Regions from separate parts of the Allosaccharopolyspora coralli genome, predicted to be linked through region 2. Evidence: riboswitches for the same ligand, from Rfam matches in the RefSeq annotation. Region 2 holds a riboswitch; the other holds the start of a gene.
What was found. Region 2 has a riboswitch for cobalamin ahead of GIY23_RS16935 (putative cobaltochelatase). Riboswitches for the same ligand answer to the same signal wherever they lie in the genome.
Positions count from the first base shown of each region.

Region 1: it holds a riboswitch for cobalamin, as region 2 does, so the genes downstream of both, metE (5-methyltetrahydropteroyltriglutamate--homocysteine S-methyltransferase) here and GIY23_RS16935 (putative cobaltochelatase) in region 2, are expected to answer to the same signal.

Region 1 covers NZ_CP045929.1:3,834,442-3,842,993, reverse strand. The annotation lists gene GIY23_RS17870 (FAD-binding oxidoreductase) at 1-881, opposite strand, end outside; gene GIY23_RS17865 (helix-turn-helix transcriptional regulator) at 982-1,938, shown strand; gene GIY23_RS17860 (tetratricopeptide repeat protein) at 2,154-3,311, opposite strand; gene metE (5-methyltetrahydropteroyltriglutamate--homocysteine S-methyltransferase) at 3,614-5,893, opposite strand; cobalamin riboswitch at 6,023-6,277, opposite strand; gene GIY23_RS17850 (ABC transporter ATP-binding protein) at 6,691-7,464, shown strand; gene GIY23_RS17845 (enoyl-CoA hydratase/isomerase family protein) at 7,529-8,311, shown strand; gene GIY23_RS17840 (class I SAM-dependent methyltransferase) at 8,362-8,552, shown strand, end outside.
Region 2 covers NZ_CP045929.1:3,632,630-3,641,181, reverse strand. The annotation lists gene GIY23_RS16945 (LysE family translocator) at 1-563, opposite strand, end outside; gene GIY23_RS16940 (GNAT family N-acetyltransferase) at 961-1,452, shown strand; cobalamin riboswitch at 1,560-1,687, shown strand; gene GIY23_RS16935 (putative cobaltochelatase) at 1,740-3,848, shown strand; gene cobO (cob(I)yrinic acid a,c-diamide adenosyltransferase) at 4,292-4,906, shown strand; gene GIY23_RS16925 (cobyrinate a,c-diamide synthase) at 4,900-6,306, shown strand; gene GIY23_RS16920 (cobalt-precorrin-4/precorrin-4 C(11)-methyltransferase) at 6,410-7,714, shown strand; gene GIY23_RS16915 (bifunctional cobalt-precorrin-7 (C(5))-methyltransferase/cobalt-precorrin-6B (C(15))-methyltransferase) at 7,975-8,552, shown strand, end outside.

The sequences.
Region 1 (8,552 bases), 200 kb from region 2:
TTGTGGATCTTGCCCGACTCGGTGAACGGCATGTCCTCGACGGTGTCGAGCAGCAGCGGCCCGATTCGCCGCAGCGACGCGAGCAGGTCGTCGGCCTCGTTCCTCGTCCCGCAGTGTGCGAGCGCGACGTGCAGGCACCGGCGCCCGCGGAGTGGTTCGGGCACGGTCGGCAGGTCGGGGAACGGGATGAGGGTGGCAGAGGTGGTCATCTCGTCCGGCAGCTCGCGTGTCCAGTCGAGGTAGCGGGCGAGCACACCGGCGTCTCGGGCGTCGAAGAACAGGGCGCCTGCGTGCAGCGTGCTCACCGGGAACAGCCTGATCCGCATGCCGGTCACGATGCCGAACGGTGCCCCGCCGCCCCGCAGCGCCCAGAACAGCTCCGGTTCGGACTCCGCGGTCACTCGGAGGTGCTGGGCCCGCGCGTCGACGATGTCGATACCCAGGACGTGGTCGGCGGCGTAGCCGTACTTGCGGGCGAGCAGCCCGATCCCGCCGCCGAGGCTGTAGCCGACCGCGCCCACCTCCGGGGAGCTGCCGGACAGCGGCGCCAGACCGTGCGGCGCGGCTGCGTCGATCACCTGCCGCCACCGCGCGCCCGCCTCGACCCAGGCGGTCCGGGAGCTGGGATCGACGGCCACGCCGTTCATGTGCCGGGTCCTGACGAGCACGCCGGGATCACCACCGACGTCGCCGGAACCGTGGCCGGTGTCGAGCACGGACACCGACAAGCCGCGAGTCAGCGCGTGGTCGACGGCGTTCACGACGTGGGACGAGTTCGAGGCCTCGACGACCAGGTCGGGCCGAGGATGCACCGCGGTCTGGTATCCGGTGGTGTCGTCGGTCGTCGGCAGCTCTTTCGGGGTGAAGTCTGTGCTGGTCATAGCGCCTTCCTCGGGGTCGTTGTGGGACACCGGTGAACGCTACGAGCCATTCCGGACAGGAAATGTCCGGAGCAGGTGCGACGCTGTTCGGGTGCGGAACATGCCTTCCCGGATGCTGCGCCTGCTGTCGTTGCTGCAGAGCCGTCGTGACTGGTCCGGGGCCGAACTCGCGGAACGACTGGACGTCACGGAACGGACGGTGCGCCGCGACGTCGACCGGCTGCGGGAACTCGGATACCCGGTGACGGGAACGCGCGGCGCGGTCGGCGGCTACCGGATGGGGGCCGGAACGGCGCTGCCGCCGTTACTGCTCGACGACGACGAAGCAGTCGCGGCGGCCGTGGCGCTGCGGACGGCCGCGAGCAGCCGCGTGTCCGGTATCGGTGAGATCGCCTTGCGCGCCCTTGCGAAACTCGAACAGGTCCTGCCGAAACGCCTGCGGCAGCAGGTCGCGGCGCTCGCGGACGCGACGACTGCGGTGACGGGCGTGCGCACGGACGCGCCGGACACCGACCCGGAGCTACTGACGGTCGTTGCCGCCGCGTGCCGGGACCACGAGTCGGTGACCTTCGAGCACCGCGCGCGGGACGGTGCCGCGACCTCACGCCGGGTCGAGCCGCAGGGCCTGGTCACCGTGCGCGGCCTCTGGTATCTCGTCGCATTCGACCTCGCGCGGGAAGACTGGCGCACGTTCCGGCTCGACCGTGTGCACGGACTCGCGACGACACGCCGGAGGTTCACGCCTCGCCCTCCACCTGCGCCGGATCTCGCCGAGTACGTCGCGAGGTCGCTCGCGAGTGCGCCCTACCGCTACGCACTCACCGCGACAGTGCAGGCGTCGGCAGAGTCGGTGTCGGGGCGACTGCTCGCCCCGTTGCCTGGCCGGATCGAAAGGCTCGGGGACGACCTGTGCCGGGTGCACCTCGGTTCCGATCGGATCGACACCGTGGTGCAGGATCTCGTCGCACTCGACGCGCCGTACACGGTGGACTGTTCGGAGGCCGTCGCGGAGCAGCTCCGTGCCACCGCGAACCGGCTGACGGAGGGGTTGCGCTGAGCTCAGAGGGCATCTGGGGGTAGGTGGTCCAGTGTCGTCGCCTGAGTTCGCACCTCGCGGTGTTGGGGTCCTCTTGAGTACCACGTTGACGCGGCGACAACCCCTGCCTTGCGAGGCACGCACTCCGAACGCCGGAGCGTCTCGCCGTGCCGGGGCTGATCGCGACTGAGGCGTCGTGCCCTACGAGGCACCAATGGCAGATCCCAGACGCACTGTCAGACCGACAGGCGCTGCCGCGTCGCGCGAACGCGCGGCCACCAGTCGGCGCAAGCCTCGGCCTTGTCCAGCGCGAGGCGAGCGGAAGCATTGTCGCGCAGAGCCATGTGTGCGCGTGCCACCGTCACGTGATCGTCGGCGCGCGACATCGGGCTGGTCGCATGGTCCGCGCTGGTTTCGGCGAGTTCGATCGCCTGCTCGGGCTCGTCGTCGAGCAGTGCCAGCAGCGCCCGGGTGCCGCCGAGCTTGAACTCCGGGTAGCCGAGTGCGATGGCGTCGGTGAGCGCTTTCCGCGAGATCGGCAGCAGCGTCTCGGCATCGGCCTGACCGGACTCGACCGCCGTCAGGCCGAGACCCGCGAGCCCGGCGAGCGTGTACGACAGCTCCCTCGGCGGGATGTCGTGTGTCGACATGTGGCCCAACAGCAGTGCCACGGCCTGCGCGTACTCGCCGCGTGCCTCCAGCATCGTCACCTGGCACGAGTTCGTGGTGTTCAAGTCCGGATGCGCGGCCGACAACTCGTCCACCACGGCTTGTGCGGCGTCGACATCGCCGGACTTGAGCAACTCGTAACTCTGCGCCGCGTACGGGCCCGCGCAGAACTCGGTCCGCTTCGGCTCGGGCATGCGGGGCAGCCCGAACAGCAGCCAGCCCGTCGAGGTCGTCAGCGGCGCGCGGCGCGGCCACAGTTTCGAGATCATCAAGGGTGTCGCGGCGACGAGCACACCTCTCCAGAACGAACCGTCGGTGAGCAACCACACGCTGACGACGGAGGCGATGCCCGCGAGCGCCGAGGTCAGGCCCGCCAGCCAGCACCGCAAGATCACCGGGGAACGCCAGGGGCCGATCTCGGAGGCCAGCACCACGGGCAGCGCTCGGACGGTGAATGTCGTGCGACGCCAGGTCCAGGACACGAGGCCGCGCATCGCACCGAGCTCGACGTGACGCACCCGCAGACCGAACACCGCCGAGCCGATCAGCAGCCCCGACTGGGTGACCATCGGGAGGGTGATCACGCCGACCAGGGCGCCGAGCGCCCCGAACACGAAGCCGCCGAAGCCGCCCCCGGAGAAGGTCTCGACGATCGCTACGGCGATCAGGCCCAGCACGGTCGCCGACAGCCACGGCCTCGACGTCAGCACACGCAGTGTTCGCACGAGCCCAGGAGCCTACGGGATCGCCCGAACCTCCACGGCAGCTTTCGGCGACAAACGACCCAGCAACGCGCCTCAGCGACCGCTGCCCGTGCACCGAGCGCGAGCCGCCCGCACGCTGCCGCCGAGCAGCACGGGCGGCCCGCGCGTGACAGTAAGGGAACTTTCCGCGCACTGGTGACAGGAATGTTCCCTTACTGTCACCGTCGCCCCGGTAAGGCAGCCGGGGCGGAGCGAGTCGCGGCGCGAGGTGGGAAGACGCCGCGACTCGGCGACGGGCCGGGTCGCTCGCCGACCCGGTCAGGTCACTCCAGGGACTTCCTGACCTGCTTCGTCGCCTCGACCATGTGGCGCAGCGCAGGCTCGACCTCCGCGTAGCCACGGGTCTTGAGGCCACAGTCCGGATTCACCCAGATCCGATCCGCCGGCACCGAGGCGAGCGCGTCGCGCAGCAACCGCTGCACCTCGTCGATCTCCGGAACCCGCGGCGAGTGGATGTCGTAGACCCCGGGACCGACTCCGCGGCCGAACCCGACCGCGTTGAGATCGTCGAGGACTTCCATCCGGGATCGGGCAGCCTCGATGCTCGTCACGTCCGCGTCGAGCGACACGATCGCGTCGATGACGTCACCGAACTCCGAGTAGCACAGATGCGTGTGGATCTGTGTCGCGTCGCTCGCGCCGGCCGTCGACAGGCGGAACGAGTCCACCGCCCACTTCAGGTACTCCGGACGTTGCGAGGCACGCAGCGGCAGCAGTTCCCGCAGTGCCGGCTCGTCGACCTGGACCACGCCGATCCCTGCGGATTCCAGGTCCGAGACCTCGTCCCGGATGGCCAGACCCACCTGCGCGGCGGTGTCGGCGAGTGGCTGGTCGTCGCGGACGAACGACCACGCCAGGATCGTCACCGGGCCGGTGAGCATGCCCTTGACCGGCTTGGCGGTGAACTTCTGGGCCGCCCTCGCCCATTCCACGGTCATGGAATTCGGCCGCGACACGTCGCCGAACAGGATCGGCGGTCGCACGCAGCGCGACCCGTACGACTGCACCCACCCGTTGTCGGTGGAAGCGAACCCGGCGAGGTACTCGGAGAAGTACTGCACCATGTCGTTGCGTTCCGGCTCGCCGTGCACCAGCACGTCCAGTCCCAGGTCCTCCTGGAGCGTGATCACCCGTTCGATCTCGTCGAGCATGCGCTGACGGTAGTCGGCAGCCGCGATAGTGCCGTTGCGCAGCGCGGCGCGTGCCTTGCGGACCTCGCTGGTCTGCGGGAAGGACCCGATCGTGGTGGTCGGCAGCACCGGTAGCTTCAACGCGTTCTGCTGAGCCGTGCGCCGTGTCTCGTAGGCGGACCGTCGCACGTCCGACTCGGTGAGCGAGCCCGTCCGGGAGCGGACCGTGTCGTCGCGCAGGCGCGGTGAGTTCTTCCGGTCTTCCACGGCCTTCCGAGCGTGGTCCAGCTCTGCCGACACCGCCTCGCGACCGTCGCGGAGCGCGGTCTCGACCGTGACGACCTCGGCGACCTTCTGTTTCGCGAACGCCAGCCAGGAGGCGACCTGCGGGTCCAGCGACGTCTCCAGCTCCAGGTCGTAGGGCACGTGCAGCAGCGAGCACGAGGTGCTCACCGCGACTTCGGCTGCGGAACCGAGCAGTGTGGCCGCCGTGCCCAGAGCCGCGTCGAGGTCGGTGCGCCACACGTTGCGGCCGTCGACGACCCCGGCGACCAGGGTTTTGTCCCGCAGCTCCGTCGCGGTCGCGAGTGAGTCGGCAGTGGACTGTCCGGCGACGAGATCGACCCCGACTCCCTCCACCGGCGCCGACGCGAGTGCGGACAGTGCCTCACCGACCGGTCCGAAGTAGGTCGGCACGAAGATCTTCGGACGTTCGGTCAGCGCACCCAGCTTCCGGTAGGCGGCACGGAACTGCTCCAGTTCCGTCTGCGTGCGGTCGGCGGACAGCGCCGGTTCGTCGAGCTGGACCCACTCGACACCGGCCCGATGCAGCTCGCCGAGTAGCGTCGCGTACTCGGTGACGAGGTCATCCAACCGCTCCAGCGGCCGGAACCGCTCACCCGCCTGCTCCGAGGCCTTCGACAGCAGCAGGAACGTCACCGGCCCCACCAGCACCGGCCGAGTGGTGACGCCGAGTTCCGCGGCTTCCCGGTAGTGCTCCAGTGGCGTGCGGTCGGTGAGCGCGAACGACGTCTCCGGCCCGATCTCCGGGACGAGGTAGTGGTAGTTCGTGTCGAACCACTTCGTCATCTCCCACGGTGCGGTCGAGGCCACGCCGCGCGCCATCGCGAAGTACGTGTCCAGCGGGTTCAAGCCGAGGTCCCGGTAGCGCTGCGGTACCGCGCCGAACACGACGGCGGCATCGAGGACCTGGTCGTAGTAGGAGAAACTTCCCGGGATCGTGTTCAGCCCGGCGTCGCGCAACTCCCGCAACGAGTCGGTGCGCAGCGTCTTCGCGACCTCACGCAGTTCCGACTCGCTCGAGCGGTCGGCCCAGTAGCTCTCCAACGCGCGCTTGAGTTCGCGGCGCGGGCCGATCCGGGGGTATCCGAGCACGGTCGATCCAATGGTCACAGCTCTCTCCTCGCGAGCTCGACGACAAGGACGAGTCCGGGGAAGGCAGGAGGTGACGCGCGGCGCGGATCGCGGCGACGACCCGTACGTCCGCCCGGCCCACCCACGAGGCCCCGGACAGCGCACCCGTCCGGGTGCGCACCGATGGCAGGTCTTCGGACTCGCGGGCAGGTCCCTGACGGGACGGCCTACTGGTCGTCGGCTTCCCAGGGCCGTTGCGGCTCCCAGTGCCGTGTCCTTCCGCGGACGCGACGACGGTCGTTCCCACTCACCGCTGCGGGGCAGTCCCGGACTCGCACCGGGTTCCCTCTTGCCTCGTCGCCTCGCGCCCCGTGGCGTTCGGTGCCCGTGACGTGGCGACGAACCATCAGCACCAGCAGACACTACCGACGCGGCGCCGGAACACAACCGCGGAGCGGGTGACAGCAAGGGAACATTCCGCGCACACATGACCGTAAGGTTCCCTTCATCGCACCCGCCCACCCGGCGAAGCAGCCGGTCGGGGCCGGTGACAGGAAGGGAACTTTCCTGTCACGGATGACCGACAGTTCCCCTACTGTCACGCTGCTCACCCTGGGCGAGGTGGGCGGGATGACAGCAAGGGAACTTTCCGTGCACCGGTGACAGGAATGTTCCCTTGCTGTCATGCCCCACCCCGCCGGCCGGAAGGGGGGAACCGCGACAATGGGTGCGACGCGGGCGGCGAGCCCGGATCGGACATCATCGGCGGGCACGCGGCGGCACCGAGCGGCCCGGTCGTGCGGCGGGAGGTAGACGTGGAGGACCAGGTCATCCGGATGAGCGGGGTCACCGTCCGGCGGGGCTCGACCGCACTGCTCGCCGACGTCGACTGGGCGGTGGAGCTCGACGAGCGCTGGGTCGTGCTCGGTCCCAACGGCGCGGGCAAGACGACCATGCTCAAGCTCGCCGGCGCCGAGATGCATCCGACCGCGGGCATCGTCGGGATCCTCGACGAGACGCTGGGCCGCACCGACGTCTTCGAACTGCGCCCCCGGATCGGCTTCAGCTCCGCGGCGACCGCACAGCGCGTCCCGACCGACGAGGTCGTGCGCGACGTCGTCGTCAGCGCCGGGTACTCCGTGATGGGCCGCTGGCGCGAGGAGTACGACGACCTCGACACCGACCGTGCGCTCGAACTGCTCGAACTGCTCGGTGTCGCGCATCTGGCCGAACGCACGTTCGGCACGCTCTCGGAAGGCGAGCGCAAACGGGTCGTCATCGCCAGGGCGATGATGACCGACCCGGAGCTGCTGCTGCTGGACGAGCCCGCCGCGGGACTCGACCTGGGCGGCCGGGAGGATCTCGTCGCCCGGCTGGCGGCGTTGGCGATGGACCCGGACGCGCCCGCGTCGGTGCTGGTCACCCATCATGTCGAGGAGATCCCGCCGGGGTTCACGCACGCGCTGCTGCTGCGCGAGGGTGCGGTCGTCGCGCAAGGACTGCTCGACGACGTGCTCACCGAGGACAACCTGTCGAAGACCTTCGATCAAGACCTGGAACTCACTCGCAGCGGCGACCGGTACTTCGCGCGCAGGCGAGTCACGTCGTAGGCGAGGCACGGGGCGGTGTGGGTAGCCTTCGGCTCGACACCGTGTCAACGAGGAGGGTGCTTTCGTGGGTGAGTTCGTCAGGCTCGAGGTCGAGGGCGGAATCGGCACGATCAGGCTCGATCGTCCGAAGATGAACGCGTTGAACCAGCAGATCGAGCAGGAGTTGCGCGAGGTGGCGGTCGAGGCCGCCGAACGGGACGACGTGCGGGCGGTCATCGTCTACGGCGGCGAGAAGGTCTTCGCCGCGGGCGCCGACATCAAGGAGATGGCCGACAAGTCCGCTACCGACATGGCCGTCAAGGAACAGCGCGGCCTCTCGCACGCGGTCAGTGCGGTCGCGGCGATCCCGAAACCGACGGTGGCCGCGATCGCCGGCTACGCGCTCGGCGGCGGGATGGAGCTGGCGCTGGCCTGCGACCGCCGCATCGCGACGAACGACGCGCGAGTCGGCCAGCCCGAGATTCTGCTCGGCGTGATCCCTGGGGCCGGCGGAACACAGCGGCTCGCGCGCCTGGTCGGTCCGAGCAAGGCGAAGGACATCATCTACACCGGCCGGTTCGTCGAGGCCGACGAGGCGCTCGCGATCGGCATGGTCGACGAGCTCGTCGAGCCGGGCGCGGTCTTCTCGGCCGCACAGCAGTGGGTCGCCCCGTTCGCGAAGGGGCCCGCTCGTGCGCTGGCGGCGGCGAAGGCCGCGATCGACGGCGGGCTCGACGTCGACCTGGACACCGGCCTGAAGATGGAGACGCACCTGTTCACGGCCGGGTTCGCCACCGAGGACCAGAAGATCGGCATGCGGTCGTTCATCGAGAGCGGGCCGGGTAAGGCCGAGTTCACCGGCAAGTGAGGGTCGGGCGGTCGCGTGCCCGCGCGACCGCCCACCGGCAGGGAGCGAATGTGACGGCGTTCTCCACCGACGACGCGGGACACGAGCAGCGCGCGGTGCTCACCGCTGCGGACGGGTTCGGTGAGCTGACCCGCCAGACACCGCACCGTCGTGTGCTGGCGCTCGGCGGTGGCGGCTTGCTCCCCGAGTTGCTGCGGCGAGGTCTGGTCGAGGAGGGTTCGGTCGTCGAGCCGTCACCCGC
Region 2 (8,552 bases):
CGCGGGTCTCGAAGCTTGCTCGCGATGCGGGCGGCGCCGACCACGATCGAGATTTCCCAGATCGCGGCGACGACGAGGAACACGACGCCGAGCATGACGAGCTGGGCGGCCGGTTGCGGTGACGAGCCGACGAACTGAGGCAGGAACGCGAGGCTGAACAGCAGCATCTTCGGGTTGGTGATGTTGCTGAAGAACCCGCGCAGGTACGGGTTGGCCTCGCGCAGCCCGGCCGTGGCGGGTGCGTCGAGGTCTGCGGTCTCCTGCCTCGTGAGCCACAGGCCGCGCAGGATCGTGGCCGCGAGGTAGACGAGGTAGGCGGCGCCGAGCCACTTGAGGACGGAGAGCACGGCCGGGTTCTGCGTGATGAGTGCGCCGAGCCCGGAGATGACGACGCCGACCTGGATCACGCTGGCGGTGTGGATCCCGGCGAGGGCGAGCAGTCCCGGCCGGATGCCGGAGCGAAGGGAGGTACGCAACAGGAGGAACACGTCCACACCGGGTGTGAGGACCACGACCATGCTGGCGACGAGAAAAGCCGGCAGCGGACTGAAGTCCAGAAGCATGACGTTGTTCCGTCCTTTCCGAATGCACGCGCGGTGCGCGCGGCGATGGTGTTCGAAGACAGCGGTGTCAGTGGCACGCGCAGAAGTGAGGCGAAGCACAGTCGTCGCTGACGGCGCAAGGGAAGCAAATTTTCCCGCCGGGAACGATCGTATCGAAAGATTATCCCGATGTCGTCGGACTTGGATGTGAGGTGACACTCCTGCGAACTGGATCACGCCCGGATCACGCGATATCGGCATGACGTGTGCCGCGAGTCACGAAAGGAAGGCCGAAGAATGCGATGCGTGCGCGATTGAGCACGGCTCGTGTCGGCACTTGCGAGGTGTCGTGGCGCCGAGACCGGTCGCGACGCCCGGCAATGCTGTGTGCGATGTGGCGTTGTGATAGGGAACAGGCATGAATGCGCAGTCGCCGACGGCGGTGCACCGAGCCTCGGTCGCGGACCTCGATCCTCGGGACCTGTATCGCATCCTGTGGCTGCGCCTGTCCGTCTTCGTGATCGAGCAGGAGTGCCCACCCGAGTCCGAACTGGACGGACGCGACCTGGAACCGAGCACCCGGCACTACTGGATCACCGGCGAGTCGGACGAGTTCGGTGAGAAGGGCGAGCGGGAGATGGTCGGCTACCTGCGGGTGTTGTGCGACTCCGACGCCACCGTGCACATCGGGCGGGTGTGCGTCGCGAAATCCGCGCGTGGCACCGGAGTGGGCCGGGAGTTGATGCGCGTCGCGGTCGACGACTTCAGCGGTGCGCCGATCGAGATGTCCGCGCAGACTCATGCGCTCGGTTTCTACCGATCCTTCGGTTTCGTCGAGCATGGCGAACCGTATCGGGAGGAAGGGATCCCCCACGTCGCGATGCGCCGGGAACCCGACCGAACCGGCTGACCGGCCGCGAACTGGGGCGCCGGTCCTGGACCACCCACCCACGTTCCTAGCTGCCCTCTGAGACGATGCCGTGGATCCCAGCGAGGGGTTCGGGGCGTGGCACCCCGCAGGAAGCCGGTGTGAATCCGGCACGGTCGGCGCCACTGTGACCGGGGAGCGACCTCCCACGCGAGCCACCGGGGTGTGCACCCTGGGAAGGCCGGAGGTACGCGCGGATCCGGGAGTCAGGACACTGCCCCTCGCGCACGTCGACCCGGGGCGTCCGACACCCGAGGAAGGACTCTGGCATGACCGCTGCTCGCACGAGGTCGCAGTACCCGTTCTCCGCGATCGTGGGGCACGACGACATGCGGCTGGCCCTGCTGCTCAACGCGGTACACCCCGGCATCGGCGGGGTGCTGGTGCGCGGCGAGAAGGGAACCGCGAAGTCGACGGTGGTGCGTGCACTCTCCGCGCTGCTGCCTGCGCTCGACGTCGTGCCCGGCTGCCGCTTCGGCTGCTCGCCCGTGGCCGTCGACGAGGACTGCCCTGATGCCCCGCACGACGCCACGGCGGCTGAGACGCGCCCTGCGCAGCTGGTGGAGCTCCCGGTGGGCGCGACCGAGGATCGGCTCGTCGGCTCACTCGACCTGGAACGTGCTCTCTCCGACGGAGTCCGGGCGTACCAGCCGGGATTGCTCGCGTCGGCGAACCGGGGCGTGCTCTACGTCGACGAGGTCAACCTCCTGCACGACCACCTGGTGGATCTGCTGCTCGATGCGGCGGCGATGGGCCGCGCGCACGTGGAGCGTGAGGGTGTGTCGGTCTCACACGCGGCCTCGTTCTTGCTGGTGGGCACGATGAATCCGGAGGAGGGCGAGCTGCGGCCGCAGCTGCTCGACCGGTTCGGCCTCACGGTGCAGGTGGCAGCCTCCCGCGACGTGGACACGCGCACCGAGGTCGTGCGCCGTCGACTCGCGTTCGAGTCCGACCCGGACGGTTTCGCCCGGTCCTGGGAGTCCGAGGACGCGGAGCTCGCCGAACGAATCGCCGCGGCCCAGGCTCGACTGGGCACGGTGTCGCTGCCGGACGCTGAGCTGCGCCGGATCGCCGCGTTGTGCGCGGCGTTCGAGGTCGACGGGATGCGAGCGGATTTGGTGCTGGCGCGGACCGCGGTGGCACACGCGGCGTGGCGCGGCGCGGACGCAGTGGCCGAGGTCGACGTCGAGGCCGCGGCACGGTTGGCGTTGCCGCATCGCCGCAGGCGCGACCCGTTCGACGAGCCGGGTGTCGAGGAGGAGCAGCTGCAACAGGCGCTCTCCGACGCCGCGGAGCACGCCGGTGACGAGTCGGAAGGTCCGGACGACGGCCAGGGCGGACCTGACGACGGGGATGCCGGGAACGGAGGGCCCGACGACGGGGACGACGACCCCGACGGCGGCGGGGACGGCCCGCCGGACGGCGGTGGTGGTGCTCGGCAGCCGGAGCCGTCCGAGTCCACCGGAGACGGTGAATCGCAGGGTGCCCCCGAGGGCAACGCCTCGTCGGAACGGCCGCCCGCGGTTCCCGCGCCGTCCTTCCGCGCGCGCCTCCTGGAGGTTCCCGGCGTCGGCGAGGGAGCGCCCGGTCGCCGTTCGCGCGCCCGGTCCCGGTCGGGCCAGGTCGTTCGCTCCTCCACAGTGGATGGTTCCGGTGTGCACCTTCCCGCGACCGTAGCGGCGGCGGCACCACATCAATCGGCGCGAGGCCGTCGTGGTCCCGGCCTGGTGCTGCGTCAGGACGACCTCCGGCGTGCCGTCCGGGAAGGCCGGGAGGGCAATCTCGTGTTGTTCGTGGTCGACGCCTCGGGCTCGATGGCCGCGCGCGAGCGCATGTCCGCCGTGAGTGGCGCTGTGCTGTCGTTGCTCACCGACGCCTACCAGCGGCGGGACAAGGTCGGTGTGGTGACCTTCCGTGGCGACGACGCCGAGCTCGCGCTGCCCCCGACCTCCTCTGTGGACATCGCCGCGAGCCGGATGCGCGAGCTGCGGACCGGAGGCCGGACACCGTTGGCGGACGGCCTGCTCACCGCACGGAAGGTCGTGACCACGGAACGGATGCGTGATCCGCAGCGCAGACCGCTGCTCGTGCTGCTCACCGACGGCAAGGCGACCGTGCCGGTGAAACACGGGGAAGTCACCGGCCGTCAACGCTCCCGGGAGTCCGTCGACGATGCCATGCGAGCCGCGCGGCTGCTTGCGGATCTCGACGTCTCGTCCGTCGTCGTGGACTGCGAGAGCGGGCACGTCCGCCTCGGTCTTGCTCCCGAGATCGCAACCGCACTGGAAGGACCGTGCCTGCGGCTGGAGGAACTCTCGGCGGACAGCGTCGCCGGTGTCGTTCGCGCGGCACGCCCGGACACCGTCCGAGCCGCGTGAACGTTCCGGCGGCGACGCGGGGGAGTCGATGCGGCTCCCGGCGCGTGTCGTTGGTATTATGGGGATGTGTCCACCCGACCCCCAGGGGTGGACCGTGAAGAGCCCCCGTACTCCCGGTGACCCCCAGGCTGGTTGAGTGCGGGGGCTTTTCCATAGCTAAGAAGTCCTTTCGGAAGGGCTTGCTCGGTGGTGGGGTGGCGGAACCTCAGCGCCCTCCTCGCTGCGGGATCGATTTCTCGAGTAGCGACCTACGCAGCGATATCGCTGTCCTCGCGAGGAGGGCGCTGAGAACCCGCTGGTGGTCGGGCTGGGTACGTGGTGACCGTTCAGCGACTCCGCCGCTGGCACGACACGGCGACAGCCCTCTTTCCCCGCTGACCGGGCCACGTGGTGAATCCCTCCGGAGCGCCCGCAGCCGAGCACCGAGCGTCTAGGCTCGGCGCATGCCACAGGGAAAGCCTTCGACCGTGCCCGCCGACGGACTCACCACGCGCCAGCGCCGGAACCGCCCGCTGGTGGCCGTGCACACCGGCGAGATGAAGGGCAAGTCCACCGCCGCGTTCGGTATGGCGTTGCGTGGGTGGAACCAGGGCTGGTCGATCGGCGTGTTCCAGTTCGTGAAATCCGCGAAGTGGCGTGTGGGTGAGGAATCGGCCTTCCGCGCACTCGGTGCCCTGCACGCGCAGACAGGCGAGGGTGGCCCGGTCGAGTGGCACAAGATGGGTGAGGGCTGGTCCTGGTCCCGCAAGAAGGGCAGCGAGGAGGATCATGCCGCGGCTGCGCTCGAGGGCTGGCAGGAGATCCGCCGGAGGCTCGAGACCGAGCAGCACGGCATGTACGTGCTCGACGAGTTCACGTATCCGCTGCACTGGGGGTGGGTCGACGTCGACGAGGTCGTGACCACGTTGCGGGACCGTCCTGGACACCAGCATGTGGTCATCACCGGTCGGAACGCTCCGGACTCGTTGTGTGCGGCCGCTGATCTGGTCTTGGCGACGTCGAAGGTCAAGCACCCGATGGACGCCGGCCAGAAGGGACAGAAAGGCATCGAGTGGTGAGTGACGCCCGCGTGGTGATCGCCGCGCCCGCGTCCGGACACGGCAAGACCACGGTCGCCACCGGGCTGCTCGCGGCGTTGCGTCGACGTGGTGTCGACGTGGCTCCGTTCAAGGTGGGTCCGGACTACATCGACCCCGGCTACCATCGGCTCGCCGCCGGGCGACCCGGTCGCAATCTCGACCCGGTGCTGGTCGGTGACGAGCGCATCGGCCCGTTGTTCACGCACGGGAGAGCCGACGCGGACCTGTCCGTCGTCGAAGGCGTCATGGGCCTGTTCGACGGTCGCATCGGTGCGGGTCCGGCGGACGGTCCCGCGATCGGTTCGACCGCGCACGTCGCCGGTCTGCTCGACGCGCCGGTCGTGCTCGTGGTCGACGTGACCGGGCAGGGGCAGAGCATCGCGGCCTTGCTGCACGGTTTTCGCAGCTATCAGCCCGGTGTCCGGATCGGCGGTGTGATTCTGAACCGGGTCGGTTCGGACCGTCACGAAGAGGTGCTGCGGGAGGCGTCGGAGGCGGCAGGTTTGCCCGTTCTCGGCGCGCTGCGCCGCACTTCGGGATTGGAGGTGCCGTCCCGGCATCTCGGTCTGGTGACGGTCGCCGAGCACGGAGCCGCCGCGCGGGAAGCGGTGGAGTCGATGGCCGACGCGGTCGAGTCCGGTGTCGACCTCGACGCGGTGCAGCACGTGGCTCGGGCTGCGCCCGGATTCTCGTGCCCGGCCTGGGACCCGTCGACCGAGGTCACCAGGCAAGTCTCGCGACCGGTCGTGGCGGTGGCCGGTGGCCCGGCCTTCACCTTCGGCTACACCGAGCATCCGGAACTGCTCTCCTCGGCAGGCGCCGACGTCGTGGTCGTCGACCCGTTGCGGGACACGACGCTTCCGGAGCGCACCGCGGGACTCGTGCTGCCGGGTGGGTTTCCCGAGCAGCACGCGGGCTCGTTGTCGGCGAACACCGCGCTACGTGAGGAGATCGCGGCCTTCGCCGCCGCCGGCGGACCGGTGCACGCGGAGTGCGGTGGTCTGCTTTACCTCGCCGAAGAACTCGACGGTCACCCACTGTGCGGCGTGATCCCGGCGTGGGCGCGGATGTCGTCCACGCTGACGCTGGGCTACCGCGACGCCGTGGCGGTGTCGAACTCACCGTTGTTCGCCGAAGGGCAGCGGATCAGCGGACACGAGTTCCACCGTACCGTCCTCGACCCCGGCCACGGCGAGTCGGCGGCGTGGCGGTGGCGTCGCGACGGGGTGGTCGCCGAAGGATTCGTCTGCGGTGGTGTGCACGCGTCCTACCTGCACACTCACCCCGCCGGTCATCCCGAGGCGATCGGTCGGTTCGTCCGGTACTGCGCCGAGTTCGCAACCGGTGACTCCGCCCGGAGCCGCAGCGAAGCGGGGTGATCACGCCCCGGATCGGTGGCGTGAAGCAGACAGGTACGGTCGTGACCTACTCACGGCCCGTGATTCGCTCGTCGGGTCGTCCCACCACTGCGATGGGGAGGACATGTCTCCGGAACCGTCTCGTGCTCGCGTGTCGTTCGTCGGTGCCGGCCCGGGCGCCGGGGACCTCATCACCGTGCGCGGTGCTCGACGTCTCGCCGAGGCCGACGTGATCCTCTGGGCTGCCAGTGTCGTTGCCCCGGACTGCTTGCACGAACACGCCGCGCGGTCCGCGGAACTCGTGGATTCGTCGAAGCTGACGCACGACGACTCGGTGGAGGTGTTCCGCCGTGCCGAGCGTGACCGGCTGCGGGTGGTCAGGGTGCACGCGGGCGACCCGAGCTTGTGGGGCGGCGTGCAGGCGCAATACGACGCGTGCGCCCGGATGGACGTCGACGTCGAGATCGTTCCCGGCGTGGCGGAGTTGTCGGCGGCGGCCGCGGCGGTGGGCCGGGAGCTGACCGACCCGGAGTACGCCCAGTCGGTCGTGCTGTGCCGTCCGGAGGTCTCCGCGAGCCGGGAGATCCGCGAGTTCGCCGCGCACGGCACGACGATGTCCGTGCTACTTCCCGCCTCACGGGCTCCTCAGCTCGCAGCGGACCTGAAGGCGGGTGGCTACCAGGAAGACGTGCCGGTGCTGGTCGCAGCGAAGGTGTCCTCGCCGGACGAGGTCGTGCTGCGCACGACACTCGGCGAGCTCGAACGGTCCGTCCGGCAGCACAAACTCTGGCGCCAGGCCCTGTTCGTCGTCGGTGGAGCGGTGAGCGGCAACCGTGCGCGTACCACGCGGTCCAGGCAGGCGGCCGGTTCGACGACTCCGCGCGGCAGCCGGCCCCGGTCGACCTCGTCGACTCAGCGCGCCGTCGCACGCACCCACGGGGAGCCGTTCGCGCGCGAGTACGGTCCGTACCGCCCCAACTGGGCACAGGCCAGCGAGGCCTCGACGACGGAGCCCGAACGCGCGCCCGCGTCGGGTGTCCCGAACCCGGACCTCGCGTGGTGGACGGTCCGGGACTGGCAGGAAACGGCACGAGGCGCCGCGCGGGCGGCACGCACGAGGCGCGTGGATCAGGCGCAGCCGCACTTGTTCGTCGGCTCGGAGCCGGCGTCGCCGGAGCTGACCGAACCGGCCGTTCCCGAGCAGTCTACGTCGGAACCGGAGCCGATCGAGACCGCTGCCAGCGCGGAGAACGACGAGCAGAGCCCGCCCGCCGGGGCCACGGCGAAGGCTCCGCAGGCGAAGTCTTCGTCCAAGGCAGCGTCGAAATCGCAAGGGCCCAAGACGAAACGGGCCGGCAGCTCGTCGTCCCGGTCGGCCAAGAGCGGGCAGCGCACCACCAAACGAACCAAGGCCCAGCGTTCGGAGTAGAACTCGTGCCAGAGGGCATCGGGGAACGCTCCGGCGTTCGGAGTTCGTGCCTCGCAAGGCAGGGGTTCTCGCCGCGTACACCTGGTCGTCAAGAGAAGCCCAACACCACGAGGCACGAACTGGAGCGGCGGTACCAGACCACCCACCCAGGCGACCTCGCCGGTTGCAACACACCCCGTCGATCGGGTCGGTGCTTGCACCGGCGATTCGTGATGGACTGACGCGCGCGAGATCGTCGAGCGTGGAACGAGGTGGAGGACGTGGCGGTCACCGTGATCGGTGTCGTCGGCACGACGGTGCCGGACGGAGCCGTGGAGACGCTGGACGCGGCGACGCTGGTGGTGGGTTCCCGGGCGTTGCTCGACGGGTACGCACCGGAGTCCGCGAAGACCTTCGAGACCGACGATCTCGACCCGGCACTCAACGCACTGGCCGCGCTCGCCGGTGACGAGTCCGGTGTCGTGCTCGAGGCGGGCGACCCGGGAATGTTCGGTGTTGTCGGAGCCTTGCGGGAGCGCGGAATCCGGTTCTCGGTGCTGCCCGCGATGTCGAGCGTGCAGCGGCTGCTCGCGAAGGCCGGTCGTGGCTGGGACGAGGTGACGGTCGTGCACGCCGGCCCGGACGGGTTGGCACGGGCGATCAACGTGTGCCGCGCCCGACGCGCGGTGGCGGTGGTGACCTCGCCGGGAGCCGGTCCCGCGCAACTCGGGTCCGGGCTCGAGGGCTGGCGCCGCACCTTCGTCGTCGGCGAGGACCTGGGCGGCCCGAACGAGCAGCTCACCACCGTCGAGCCCGCTCAGGCTGCGAAGCGGGCGTGGGGTCAGGGCACGGTCGTGTT